2 linked regions of the Bdellovibrio bacteriovorus genome follow. The protein of the gene in region 1 interacts with the protein of each later gene in a pairwise test. Links are inferred from orthologs where the notes say so. Each region holds a gene or a part of one and is shown in the gene's direction. Other genes may lie near its edges.

Region 1 (6,469 bases):
CACGTTGGCGATATCTTTACGAACCTTGTTTTCGAAATCACCTGGAGTTGAACGCGTAGACTCAAGATAACGGCTGTAGAACTCGCGTTGGAACTGTCCGTTCTGTTGGAAAAATGGAATGTCTTTAACGATAAAGTTAGCAACTTCGGCGTCTGTTGTTAGAATGCCGTTTTTCTGTGCAGCTTGAGAAACAAGCTCCATGCGCACAAGATTCTCAAGAGCCTGCTGGCGAAGCAGTTGACGCTGAGAGCTAAAATCCATCTGGCTTCCGAAGAGGTTTTGGTAGTACTGCTGAATACGGTTTTCTTCCTGCTGGAAGTCAGCAACAGAGATCAGGCTGTTATTCACACGCGCCACCGAACCAACACCTGCACCCAAGCGCCCCGGCAATCCGAAAAACACGAATACCAGAATGATCGCGCCGAAGAGAATGATAGCTGTCACACTCTTACCAGAGAGTTTTCTCTTCATTTTATCAGCCATATTTTCGCTCATAAACTTTATCCTTCCTTAAACAACTTTTGAAAGCGGTTCCATTACCCAACGAATTTTGCATTTTTTCAAGGGGAAATTGTTGAAATAATTGGTTCTTTTGACTAGCGTTTGAATATTACCACGAGGACGCACTTTCAGAAATCGCGGTAACCATACACAGCATAGAGGGGAACCTTTGAACTTTTTCAACTTTGATCTCAAGAAACTTGTGATGATCGGGATTGTTTTGGCTTTGCCACTAATCTCTATCAACATGCAGCAAAGACCTCAGGAATCAAACTGGCTTTCGAAACCATTTACGATGTTGGCTAGCGCCGTATCGGAAACATTTTACGGCTTCAGTCATGGTGTCACTGATACAACCGCCATGTACGTCAATCTTATCAATATCAAAAAACACAGTGAAGAATTAAAAAGCACCAACAACGAGTTGCAAGCGCGTTTAGAAAAAATGAACGAACTGCTTCTAGAGAATGATCGTCTTCGTGGCTTGCTGACGTTTAAAGAGCAAACGAAAATGAGCTTGATGGCCGCACAAGTGATCGGCCGCGACTTGGTTATTGATCACAACACGGTCACCATCAACAAAGGAACCAACGACGGCCTGAAGGCCGGCCAAGCTGTTATCACGACCGGTGGTGTTCTAGGTTACATCTTTAAACCTGAACCATTCACTTCGCATGTAATGTTGATCACGGATCGTTACGCCGTGGTTGATGGTTTGATCCAAAGAACGCGCGCGCGCGGTATCGTCGAAGGAAAAAGCCAATACGCTAGCACTTTGCAGTTAAAGTACGTGGAGCGTACGGAAGACGTGCAGGAAGGCGATATGGTTGTTACCGGTGGCTTGGATAATATCTTTCCAAAAGGCTTCCCTGTCGCGGTGGTAGAGTCCGTTGAAAAGAAAACTTTCAGCGTCAGCTTGAAAGTTGATCTTCGCCCGGTCGTCGATCCTTATAAAGTTGAAGAAGTGTTTGTTGTTCTTTCCGCCGCTGCCGAAGACTTCGGAGACAAATATGCTCCCCAAGCAGCCACAGAAGGTGACACAGTCGAAGGCGCAAACGGAGCAGCAACGGCGGCTCCAGTTGCTACCCCCGCTGCAAGCCCTGCGGCGACTGCCAAACCAACTGCGACAGCAACACCGGCTGTAAAACCGGTAGCGAAACCTTCGCCAGTGGCAACTCCAGCGCAAACTCCTAAAAAGCCTGAGGAGAAACCACAGTGAAGATCCGCTGGAATGCTATTCTGAATTTTCTCGTATTATTTGCGGTCTTAATTTTGGTAGCAGGCTTACAGACAACTTTTTGGTTCGAACTTTTTGGGAATGTTCCTTCTCCCCTCCTTTGGTTGAACCTTATTGTGTATGTGATCCTTTATCGTAAACCGTTCCCGGCCATTCTCACCGTATACGCGATGGGCTTCATTTTGCTGTCGTTCACGGCAATGCCTTTAAAGATGATGTGGATTAGTTTATTAATCCTCTTCACTTTGGTCTATGCGATCAAAACACGCGTCTTTTGGAGTGGCTCTGGATATTATACAATCATGTGCGGATTCTCAGCCGTCGCCTATCACCTGATTTATTTCTTCTCTTCGATGGTGTTAGAAAAAAATCCTGCGAGCTTTGAGATTGTTGATCGCTTAGTACAGATTGTTCTTACTCCATCATTTGCCTTCCCGATGTACTGGATCTTAGCAAAAATCGACAAGATCACTCAGGATGAACTGATGCACGAGCCTGGGGGATTGGAGTTATGAGTACTTACGTAAGTAATCCGGATGAGGCAAAAGAGTACCACAGCCGGTATAAAATCTTTTACATCGCTATTGCGTTTGCTCTGACTATTTTCTCGATCCGCTTGTGGTATCTGCAAGTGATCTCGGGAAATGAGCTGCGTGAGTTCTCGGAAAAAAATCGTATCAAGCAAAACAAGATCACCGCTCCCCGCGGATTGATGTTGGACCGTGATGGAAAAGTTCTGGTGGAAAACCTGCCGGGCTTTGAAGCGATTCTTTCTCCTCAATATATTGAGAACTTGGAAGAGCTTTCAAAAACTGTAGGACCCGTGCTAGGCATGGAGCCAGACAAAGTCGTTTTGAAAGTGACAAAGAGCCGTCGTCAAAACGGACCGTTTGCACAGATTCGTCTGAAAGAAAACTTAAGCCGCGAAGAAGTCTTCCGTCTTAAACGCATGCGTTTGGATACACCGGGACTTGAGATCCGTGAATCCATCGTGCGCTACTACCCTCTTAAAGATAATGGCGCACAACTTTTCGGTTACGTCGGCGAGATCTCTAAACGTCAGCTTCCCGTTCTGAACGAGCTTTACAAAGGCACGCTGCTCTTTGAACAAGGTGATATCATCGGTAAGAGTGGTTTGGAAGAGACCCTGGAAAAAGACATTCGCGGTGCGGATGGTGTCAGCTTTATTCAAGTCGATGCCCACGGACGCGAAACTGTCACCCAGACTCCAAATATTTACGGTGAACAAATCAAAGACTTGATTCCGGTTCACGGTAACAACGCTGTTCTGACTATTGACCGCGACATCCAAGAGGCCGCTTTCAAATCCTTCATGGCACTAAATCGTATTGGCGCCGTGGTCGCGATGAAAACAAACGGCGAGATCTTAGCATGGGTCAGCACTCCTTCTTTTGATCCGAATGAGTTTTCTACGGGTATTTCGGCGCAGACATGGTCCCGCTTGATCAATGATCCGTTTAAGCCACTTCGCAATAAAGTTATTCAAGATCATAACTCTCCCGGTTCAACATTTAAACCGTTAGTGGCGGTGCCGGCACTTCAAGAAAAAGTGATAACGCCGACAACGATCGTCAGTGCGCCTGGTGTGTTCTACTTTGGACGCCGTCCTTACCATGACCACTTAAAAGGCGGTCACGGTAACATCACGGTTTATGAAGCTTTGGAAAGATCTTCAAACGTGTTCTTCTATAAGATGGGTATCGCGCTGGGTGTAGATAAGATGTATGACTACATCAGCCTTCTGGGTATCGGTCAAAAAACCGGCATCGAACTTTCTCGTGAAGTGTCAGGAACGATGCCGAACTCGGCTTGGAAAAAAGCCACTGTCGGTGAAGAATGGCAACCAGGTGAAAACTTAAGTACTGCGATCGGGCAAGGTTTCGTCAACGTAACACCTTTATCGATGGCGATTGCTTACAACTCAATCGGCACTGAAGGAAAAGTTGTTAAGCCATTCTTGGTTCGTAAGATCATCGATCAGGATGGAAAAGTTTTGCGCGAAAACTTCCCGCAAGTGGTGCGCGATCTTCAACAAACTCAACCCAACGGCGTGCATATTTCTCCAGAGACTTTCAAAGTCGTCAAAGAAGGTATGCGTCGCGTGGCCAACGGTGATCGCGGTACGGCGAAACACTGGAAAGTTCCTGGCGTGCAGATGGCTGGTAAAACCGGCACCGCGCAGGTCATGGGCTTTTCTGCAGATCAAATTTATGCAAAGTGTGAAAGCCGTCCTATTCACATGCGCCACCACGGTTGGTTCGTGGCGTTTGCTCCGGCAGACAATCCCGAAATCACGATTGCCGCTTTAGCAGAACATTCGTGTCACGGCAGTACGGGAGCCGCTCCCATCGTCCGCGATATCGTGCAAGCCTACTTTGAGAAATATCATCCTGAGGTGATTGAAGCCGCGCTGAAAGCCAAAGGGCAAAAACGCGCTACAGCTCCTACAGGCCCTATCCCTGAACCTGCAGAAGGAGAATAAGGGTGTTTACGTCGTTACACGTTGAAGAGCGAACACTCTTCAAAAAATTAGATATCAACTTAATCATCGTCATCTTGGCGTTGAATGTGATCGGTCTTATCAATCTGTACAGCGCCACTCACGGCCCGACAACGGTCGACGTGGCTTCGCTGTTCATTTCTCAGATCATGTGGTTGGCCGTTGGTTGGACAGTATTCTTGGTGGTGACTTTATTAGATTATTCCGTCGTCAGCAGGATCGCCCTGATCGTCTACGTTCTTAATCTGGGAGCTATCCTGTACGTAACCTTCTTCGGTAAAGTGGCTTTGGGAGCCCAACGTTGGATTGATCTTGGATTCTTCCGTTATCAACCTTCAGAAACAATGAAGTTAGCACTGATCATGTTGATGGCCAAAATCCTAGCAACCAGAAACACTCACGGCCCCGGTATGGGACTGAAAGAGTTGATCGGACCTTTAGTAGCTCTTTTAATCCCATTCGGTCTGGTTGTAGAACAACCTGACTTAGGAACCGCGATGATGCTAGCCGCAATCGGCGGGTCGATGCTGATCTTTGCAAAAATCAGAAAGAGCATCTTAGCAACAATCATCGTTCTAGGAATCATCGCCCTTCCTATTGCATGGAAGTTCGTCCTGCACGACTATCAAAAAAATCGTATCTTCACTTTCCTTTCTCCAGCTAGCGACCCCAGAGGAACGGGATACAACAGCATCCAATCCAAAATCGCCGTAGGCTCTGGCCGCTTCTTCGGAAAAGGCTTCATGAAAGGAACTCAGTCCCAACTAGAATTCCTTCCAGAACGCCACACCGATTTCATTTACTCAGTACTTAGCGAAGAACACGGCTTTGTAGGAAGTATCGCCGTCATCGGCCTGTTCGCGTTCCTCTTCATCACAGGAATCAGAATAGCCACCAACGCCCGCGACAAATTCGGAGCCCTCTTAACCGTCGGCGTCCTGTGCTACATCTTCTGGCACATGTTCGTAAACATAGGAATGGTCATAGGCCTCCTCCCCATCGTAGGCGTCCCCTTACCACTCCTCAGCTACGGAGGCTCCTCCATGCTAACCACCATGGCCGGCCTAGGAATAGTCAGCAGCGTAGCCTACCGAAGATATCTATTCTAAAAAAGAAAACAAAAAAGCCCTTCAACAGAAGGGCTTTTTTTATTTCCAAAACGAACCGCGCTGAACGACAAAAAATATCTTTCGTTTTCATCTCAACATCTTCGTTAGACTTTCAACATCGACCACCCTAGCTTTTATTTTCCTAATTCCAAGAACACTAAATTCGTTCGAGCTTCAAATCCTCAACCAAAAAAACGCTGATCGACTAGTCATATAAAGCGATCTCAAAACGAACAACCTTCAAGACAGTTCGAAGCAACGAAATCCGCATCAGCACAGCTTTCCCTTTGTGGGAGGGCTTTATGGATCTCGTCCGAAGCGAGGCCTTCGGCGGCGCAGGATGCGCGAACCGCGCGAATGCGCGGCGCCGATTGAGCCACGACGGCGTGCCTCGCGAAGAGACGATAGCCATAAAGCCCTCCCACAAAGGGAAAGCCGTCGCCCGAAGCGATTCCGGCCCCACAAAGAACCGTCTCACCAAGAACGCCTCGAAAAGAGAATTCGTCCTAGAACGACTAACCAATGATCAGACACCGTCAACACATTGGTTGACACCCCTCCAAGCCAGCTCAAACCAATCAACTTTAATAGGCGCTTCATTCTAAGAATCCAAGAAAAACAAAAGCTTACACCGACGGCATGACCCTTGAACTTACCTACTTACATCAGGAGGTAGCGGTTATGAAAACGAAACATCTCAATACAGGAAAAGTGATAGCAGCCGCAACGCTCACGTTGGTTCTTTTTAATAACTTCGATTTCGTTCAATGGCCTGCCGTGAACAAGATCGGTATCGAAAGCGTGAATGAAGCTTCTCGCATCTCGCACGCTAAAGAACTATTAGGTTCAGACTATAAAGGTAGCGGTGCCCAAAAAGTAGAAGGCACTGCGACTTTGAATGAAATGATTTACGATAAAGTGCAAAGCTCTTTAGCTCCTCGCTGGAAAGGCCAAGCACGCAATATCTCTCGCACTGTTATTACTGAAGCAGCGAAACACAATTTAGATCCTGTGTTTGTTCTTGCAGTGATCAAAACAGAAAGTAAATTCAATCCATTGGCTTTGGGTCGCTTCGGTGAAATTGGTTTGATGCAAATTAAA
Region 2 (6,667 bases), 1.3 Mb from region 1 along the record:
TCTCTTTGAAGTTGGCTTACCTACTACAATATCAAAATATGCCGCCAGCAGGTGGAAAGTACACAACGACAACAACGACAATGAACCTTGTCGCAAAATTCTAACCAAGGACTCGACAGATGTTTAAAGAGTTTAAAGCCTTTATCATGAGAGGAAACGTTCTGGATCTGGCGGTCGGTATTATTATCGGCGCCGCTTTCGGAAAGATCGTTTCATCGTTTGTTTCAGACATTCTGACTCCGGTGATTAGTATCGGCGCAGGAAAAGTGGATTTTTCAAATCTGTTCTTGGCCTTGAATGGTCAACAGTACGGCACTTTGGAAGAAGCGAAGAAAGCCGGCGTTGCCACTATCAACTATGGCTTATTCATGAACGTCGTTTTGGACTTTTTAATTGTCGCCTTTGCAATCTTTTTGATTGTTCGCGTGGCAAATCGTCTGAAAAAGGAAGACGCTCCACCACCGCCGAATAGTAAGGAATGTCCTGAGTGCCTTTCCAATATTCCACTTAAAGCCCGTAAGTGCTCACAATGTGGAAGCGCTCAAGCCGTCTAATATATAAGATAAGTTCTTCGGTGCTTTGTCAGATCCAATCTAATAAAGCGCCGCTCTAGCATCTCAATTTGAGACGTAAACCTTTTGTTCATCCCTGCCGATAATTGGTACTGGTATTGCACCACCTATTTTCATCGGGGAGGAATCAAATGAATAAGATTTCAAGCACAACAGACAGAACAGTTGTCAAAATCTTTATCAACATCATTGCCACCGCATCTTTGCTTTCCTCTGTAGCTTCGGCTCAGAATACTGGCAATGGAAATAACAACAATCAAAATAATAACAACTCTCAGGGGCAGCAACAGCAGCAACAAGTTCAAACTACAGGTTATCCATTCACTGCGCCTACTTATAATGAATGTCGCGATGCTCGTGATAAAATGGATAGAGCTGAAGAAAAAATTGGTGAAGCTTGTAAAAAAGCCGGCTTAGGGTCTGCTAAAGACTGTATTTCTAAAGCGAAGTCTTGTGGCGCATCTTCGGGCGAGGACTCTTTCGACACGACGGCGGCATTTGCAACTGTATTGGGACTTTCCTCTACTGCAGCATCAGGACTGCAAAATATCAGCAAAGCCTGTCCGCAAATGAATGGTCGCGACTACTTCACTGAAAAAAATAACATCCAAAAAGAGATCAAAGACACAGAAAAAGAGCTGGCAGAACTCAACGACGATAAGGCTCAGATCCAAGAAGACTATCAAAAAGAGATGGATAAAATCCAAGAGACTTTAACTAAAGCTCAAGAAGACTATAAATCCAAATCACTTGAAATTGACTCTAAAGAGCGTGAGCGTATTGCGGAGTTTAATAACAGCCAAAACCAAGCTAAAGAAGAGATGCGCAAAAAGGGTGCGGATATTCTGAAGTTGCGTGGTCAGGTCACTCAATCACAACGCGACAAAGCTCTGAAACTCATCGCAATGACAGATGCTTCCGGCAAACGCGCGTGTATGAAGGCCGTGACTGAAGCTAAGAAATCCTATGAAAGTGTTTCTGCTAGCACGAGCTCAAACCACATCGCTCAGGCTAAAAAGAAACGTCAAGAGTTGATCAACATCTATAACGACTGTATGGATGCTTTTGATCAACAACGTATCGCTTTGAACGAGTCCAAGAAGCAAGAACAAGACGAATTGAATCGTCAGATCGCCGATCTTCAATCATCGTATGATGAAATTCAGAACAGCTTGAACCTGGCTTCTTCGCAACTTGAAGAAATGAAACAGTCTTCATTAAAAGAAAAATCAGACGCCCTACAAAGTGTGATTGATTTGGGTACTCGCTCTCAAACTCAAATGCAGACGGCTTATACAAAAATGCAAGAGAACCTAAAAACTCTCGCTTCGAAACAAGCCAGTCTGACTGCGGCACTGAATCGTGCAAATCAATCTTTGATGACATTAGGCCCTGCTCCTAAGCGTAGCGCCGAGGACACTGCGGATGAGGCATCAAGCGAGATTTCATCACAGATCAACATTATTTCGAGCATCCAAAGAAACTTCCCGTCCTGCACGAATGAAGTTGCGACCTCAAAAGAAAAGTTGAAAAGCTTGGGTGTGAAGTAACCCGTCTTCTGACTAGTCTAGTATCCCTAGACCCTTACGGGTCACACTGTTAGAATGGGGGCTTATTAAAGGAGCCCCCACTCGTGTTAAAAAAGATCGCCCTGTTTATTGTCGCGCTTGGCCTCATCGGAATTCTTAGCGCCTACCTTATTGTTAAATCCGTTCAATCCGGTCTTCCACAACTGATTACTGTCAAAGACTATCAACCTCTTTTGGTAAGCCAAGTTTATGATCGCCACGGAAAAAAGATTGGCGAGTTCTTTCGCGAAAGAAGAACACTTATCCCTTACGATAAGATTCCTAAACATGTCGTGAACTCCTTTCTGGCAGCGGAAGACGATCAATTCTTTGAACACAAAGGGATCAATCCTCAAGCCATCTTCCGTGCTGCTTTAGCCAATCTACGTGCAGGCCGTTCCGTTCAAGGGGGATCGACGATCACACAGCAGGTTGCTAAAACACTTCTTTTAACGGACGAGAAAACTTTAACTCGTAAAGTTCGTGACATCTTACTGGCGATCGAGATGGAAAAGAACTTAAGCAAAGAAGACATTCTGTTCCTTTATTTGAACCAAATTTATTTCGGGCAAGGTGCTTACGGAATTGAACAAGCAGCCCAGACATACTTCCATAAACCCGCGAGTAAACTGACTTTATCTGAAACTGCTATTCTTGCAGGCTTACCTAAAGCACCGAGTGCTTATAGCCCGGTTCGCAACCCGGTGCGCGCGAAAGAGCGTCAGATTTACGTGCTTCGCCGTATGGCTGAAGTGGGTTACGTGAAAAAAGAAGAATCTGAAGCGGCCATCAAAGAACCCGTGAAAGTTTTCGTTCGCGAAAACTACGAAGAATACGCGCCGTTCTTCTTAGAAACTGTTCGTCAGCTTTTAGTGGTTCAGCTAGGTGAAGACATGGTTCTTGATAAGGGCCTTCGTATTCACACAAGCTTAGATCTAGAAAAACAATTGGCAGCTCAAGAATCAGTTCTTGCGGGCCTAAAGGGTTTAGATAAACGCCAAGGTTACCGCGGACCGATTAAAAACATCACTGATGCTGAAGATGTTGAAGAGTTCTTAAAAGAAACTCAGAAAAAATTAATTTCCGACTTCACTCCTGAAAGAACTATTCTGCCGGACGGAAAATTTGCAGACATCGTTCCACCTAAAGATACGAAAGAAGGAATTCTTCCAGCGTACATCAAAGTGAAAGACACTGTGCAAGGTGTAGTTCAAGAAGTAAATGATGACACCGGTTTGGTGACGGTGAAGCTGCCTGAAGGCCAGGGTCTTATTGATATTGACTCGATGACTTGGGCTCGTAAGCCTGACACGGAAGTTCGCTATGATTTAGGCGCAATTAAAAAGCCGTCACAGGCTTTGAATAAAGGTGACGTGATCTTGGTCAAAGTTGTTGCCGAAAAATTCTCTTCAAACCGTTTAGCGAATGCGAAGAAAAAACCAACAGCAGCCCTTCCTGATTTCAATAAGTTTGTTGCGTTAGAGTTAGATCAAGAGCCCCTAGTAGAAGGCGCATTGATTTCTTTTGACCAGGATTCACAAGATGTGGTCGCGATGGTCGGCGGCTCTAGTTTTGCAAAAAGTGAATTCAACCGTGCAATTCAAGCTCCTCGTCAGACAGGCTCGGCGTTTAAAGCCATCGTCTATGCCTCGGCTTTAGAAAAAGGCTACACACCTGCAACTCCGATCATGGATGCGCCAATCGTTTATGAAGAAGGTGGCGCGGCGGATGATTCAGAGGGACAAGGTGATCCAAAAGTCTGGAAACCTTCCAACCACTCGAAAAGTTTCGGTGGCGATATCATGTTCCGCAATGCCTTGGTGAAATCATTGAACATCCCGACGGTGAAAATCATTGAAGACGTTGGTGTTCCCTGGGCCATGGATTATGCCAAACGCTTGGGAATCTATTCTCCACTGAATCCAGACTTCACGTTGGCACTGGGTTCAAGCAGCGTGACTTTATATGAAATGACAAAAGTATTTGCTGAGTTCGGTCGCCTTGGAAAAAGAATTTCTCCGCTGTTGATTCACAAGGTGGAAGACGCTCAAGGTAAATCATTGTTAAACACAATGAGCCTGGACACTCGTTTCGAAAAAGAAATCAAAGCAATCAACGACGAATTTGAAACTCGTCGCAAGGCTTATATGGAGATCGTGAACGATCCAGCCAAAGTCGAAGAGCTTAAAAAGAAAGATCCTAAGCACGCGAAACTAGATGAAAGTATCTTCTTCCAAGATGCAGATCAGCTAATTCGCCCCACAACTGCTTACGTGATGACGACACTTTTGAAGGGTGTCGTTGAAGATGCTGGTGGTACAGGTGGAAGAGCTCGCGCTGTCGGTCGTGAGGTTGCGGGAAAAACGGGATCGACAAACAACTACTATGACGCGTGGTTTATCGGCTACAGCCCACAAATCGCAACAGGGGTTTGGGTGGGTTTTGACAAAGAAAAGAGTATTGGTAAAGGCGAGGTCGGTGGACGTGCGGCGTTACCTATATGGGTAGATTACATGAAAGCCGCTCATGAGGGACTTCCTCAGATGACTTTCCCGGTTCCTGAAGGTATCGTATTTGCTAATATCGATGCTGATACTGGAAAACTGGCTTCAGCTTCTACTAAAAAAATTATTCGTCAGGCGTTTGTTGAAGGAACCGAACCAACTCTTTCTTCCAGCAAAGCAGAAGAAGCAACAGACTTTTACAAACAGGATCTCTCTGAATGAAAGATATTCACCTCTGGGGGGTGAAACAAAACAATCTAAAAAACATTGAGGTTAAAATTCCTGTCGGATCTATGACAGTGATTTGTGGACCCAGTGGTTCAGGAAAGTCTTCGCTTGCCTTCGAGACTCTTTTTGCCGAAGGCCAGCGCCGCTTCATCGAAAGTATGTCGAATTATGCTCGACAGTTTTTGAATAAAGCCCCAAAGCCTGACATCGAAGGCATTAGCAATATTCCGCCAGCTATTTCGATTGAACAAAAAAACACGGTGAAGAGTTCGCGATCTACTGTAGGTACAACAACAGAGATCATCGACTATCTGCGCCTGCTTTATGAAAAAATCGGAAAATCTTACTGCCCGACTCATCACTGCCCGACTGAAAAAGAAAGTGTGACAGAAGCCACGGCGAAAACGATCAAAGAGTTTTCCGGCAAGCGCGGTTACATTTTAGTCGAGATCAGTGAAGATGGACGTGTTGCTGAAGGCAAGAAGCTTCATTCTCTTCTTTTGCAAGATGGTTACTTGCGTATCTATATTCCGAAAGGAACAGATACAAAACCCGCTCCTGAAAAAGCGGCGACAAAAAAATCTGCCAAAAAAGCTTCTAAACGCGCGACACCTGAATTCGTGCCGGCGGCTCCCGTTGTTCCCAGTGGGTTGACTCACGAAGAAATGGGCACGGTCGTCGAAATTGGTGATGCGGCGGCCATAAAAAAAGGTCTGCCGAAAGAAACTTTCTATCTTGTTATTGATCGTATGAGCTTTAACGAAGATGAACGTGGGCGTATCGCGGACTCTTTAACTCAAGCTTACGAAGCAAGTATTAAGTACAATACGACAAACATCACTCGTCGTGCGACAATCTTGACCACTGAAGGTCAACGCTTGCAAGTGAGCGAAGAATCTTCTTGTCCTGTTTGTGGATACACTCCACCGCCGTTAAGCTCTCGTCTTTTTAGTTTTAATTCGCCGATTGGGGCGTGCCCGACTTGTAAAGGTTTTGGGAACACGCTGGATATCGATGAAGGCAAAGTCATTCCGAACCCCAATATGAGTTTGGCACAAGGGGCTTTGAGTCCTTTCTGGATGCCTAGTGCCGCGCATGAAAAGAAACAGCTTCTTAGCTACTGTAAAAAAGCGAAGATCGATGTTCACACTCCGTGGAAGGATCTTCCCAAAGCGCAACGCGATACTATCTGGAATGGGAATAAAGAATTCTTCGGCGTGCGTGGACTTTTTGAGTACTTAGATCAGATTAAATATAAAATGCATGTGCGCGTTTTCATTTCGCGCTTCCGCAGTCCTTTCTTGTGTCCTACATGCAAAGGGGCACGCCTTCGTCCTGAAGCGAATAACGTTTTAGTGGCGAATGCAAATATCAACGATCTTTCAACAATGACGATTGAAGACCTTCATCAGTTTTTCCAAAAACTGGAAGTGTCGGCTCATCATCAGGAGCTTGCGGGCGAAGTCTTAAAACAAATTCGCTCCCGTCTTGAATTCCTGATGCGAGTGGGAGTTCACTATCTTTCGTTAAGTCGTGAAACTAGAACTCTTTCTGGTGGTGAATACCAACGTTTGATTTTAGCGAATCAATTAGGCATGGGATTGTCGCAAGCCTTGTATGTCCTGGATGAACCGACTGTAGGCCTTCACCCTAGAGATAACGATCGTTTGATTTCTATTCTTAAAGATCTGAAAGAACTTGGTAATACATTGGTGATCGTTGAACACGATCACGATGTTATTAAATCCAGCGAGCATATTATTGAAATGGGACCTGGCTCTGGTTACCTTGGTGG

The links.
Region 2: the proteins of mrdA (region 1) and AZI87_RS06295 interact in binary tests that used the Escherichia coli proteins (3 or more experiments, as listed by UniProt). The link is inferred for Bdellovibrio bacteriovorus from one-to-one orthologs.

The regions. Positions count from the first base shown.
Region 1 is NZ_LUKD01000001.1:22,096-28,564, forward strand. The notes cover bases 1,746-4,745. They hold mrdA (penicillin-binding protein 2), read left to right. Parts: upstream 1,746-2,249; coding sequence 2,250-4,241; downstream 4,242-4,745. Other genes in these bases: AZI87_RS00090 (hypothetical protein), read left to right, coding at 1,746-2,253; rodA (rod shape-determining protein RodA), read left to right, coding at 4,244-4,745. Also shown: AZI87_RS00080 (SurA N-terminal domain-containing protein), read right to left, coding at 1-495; rod shape-determining protein MreC, read left to right, coding at 671-1,720; more of AZI87_RS00090, read left to right, coding at 1,717-1,745; more of rodA, read left to right, coding at 4,746-5,368; AZI87_RS00110 (lytic transglycosylase domain-containing protein), read left to right, coding at 6,050-6,469. UniProt on the Escherichia coli protein: Catalyzes cross-linking of the peptidoglycan cell wall. Responsible for the determination of the rod shape of the cell. Is probably required for lateral peptidoglycan synthesis and maintenance of the correct diameter during lateral and centripetal growth.
Region 2 is NZ_LUKD01000001.1:1,304,870-1,311,536, forward strand. The notes cover bases 1,869-5,066. They hold AZI87_RS06295 (penicillin-binding protein 1A), read left to right. Parts: upstream 1,869-2,205; coding sequence 2,206-4,866; downstream 4,867-5,066. Other genes in these bases: AZI87_RS06290 (hypothetical protein), read left to right, coding at 1,869-2,122; uvrA (excinuclease ABC subunit UvrA), read left to right, coding at 4,863-5,066. Also shown: AZI87_RS06280 (DUF481 domain-containing protein), read left to right, coding at 1-104; large conductance mechanosensitive channel protein MscL, read left to right, coding at 120-554; more of AZI87_RS06290, read left to right, coding at 704-1,868; more of uvrA, read left to right, coding at 5,067-6,667. UniProt on the Escherichia coli protein: Cell wall formation. Synthesis of cross-linked peptidoglycan from the lipid intermediates.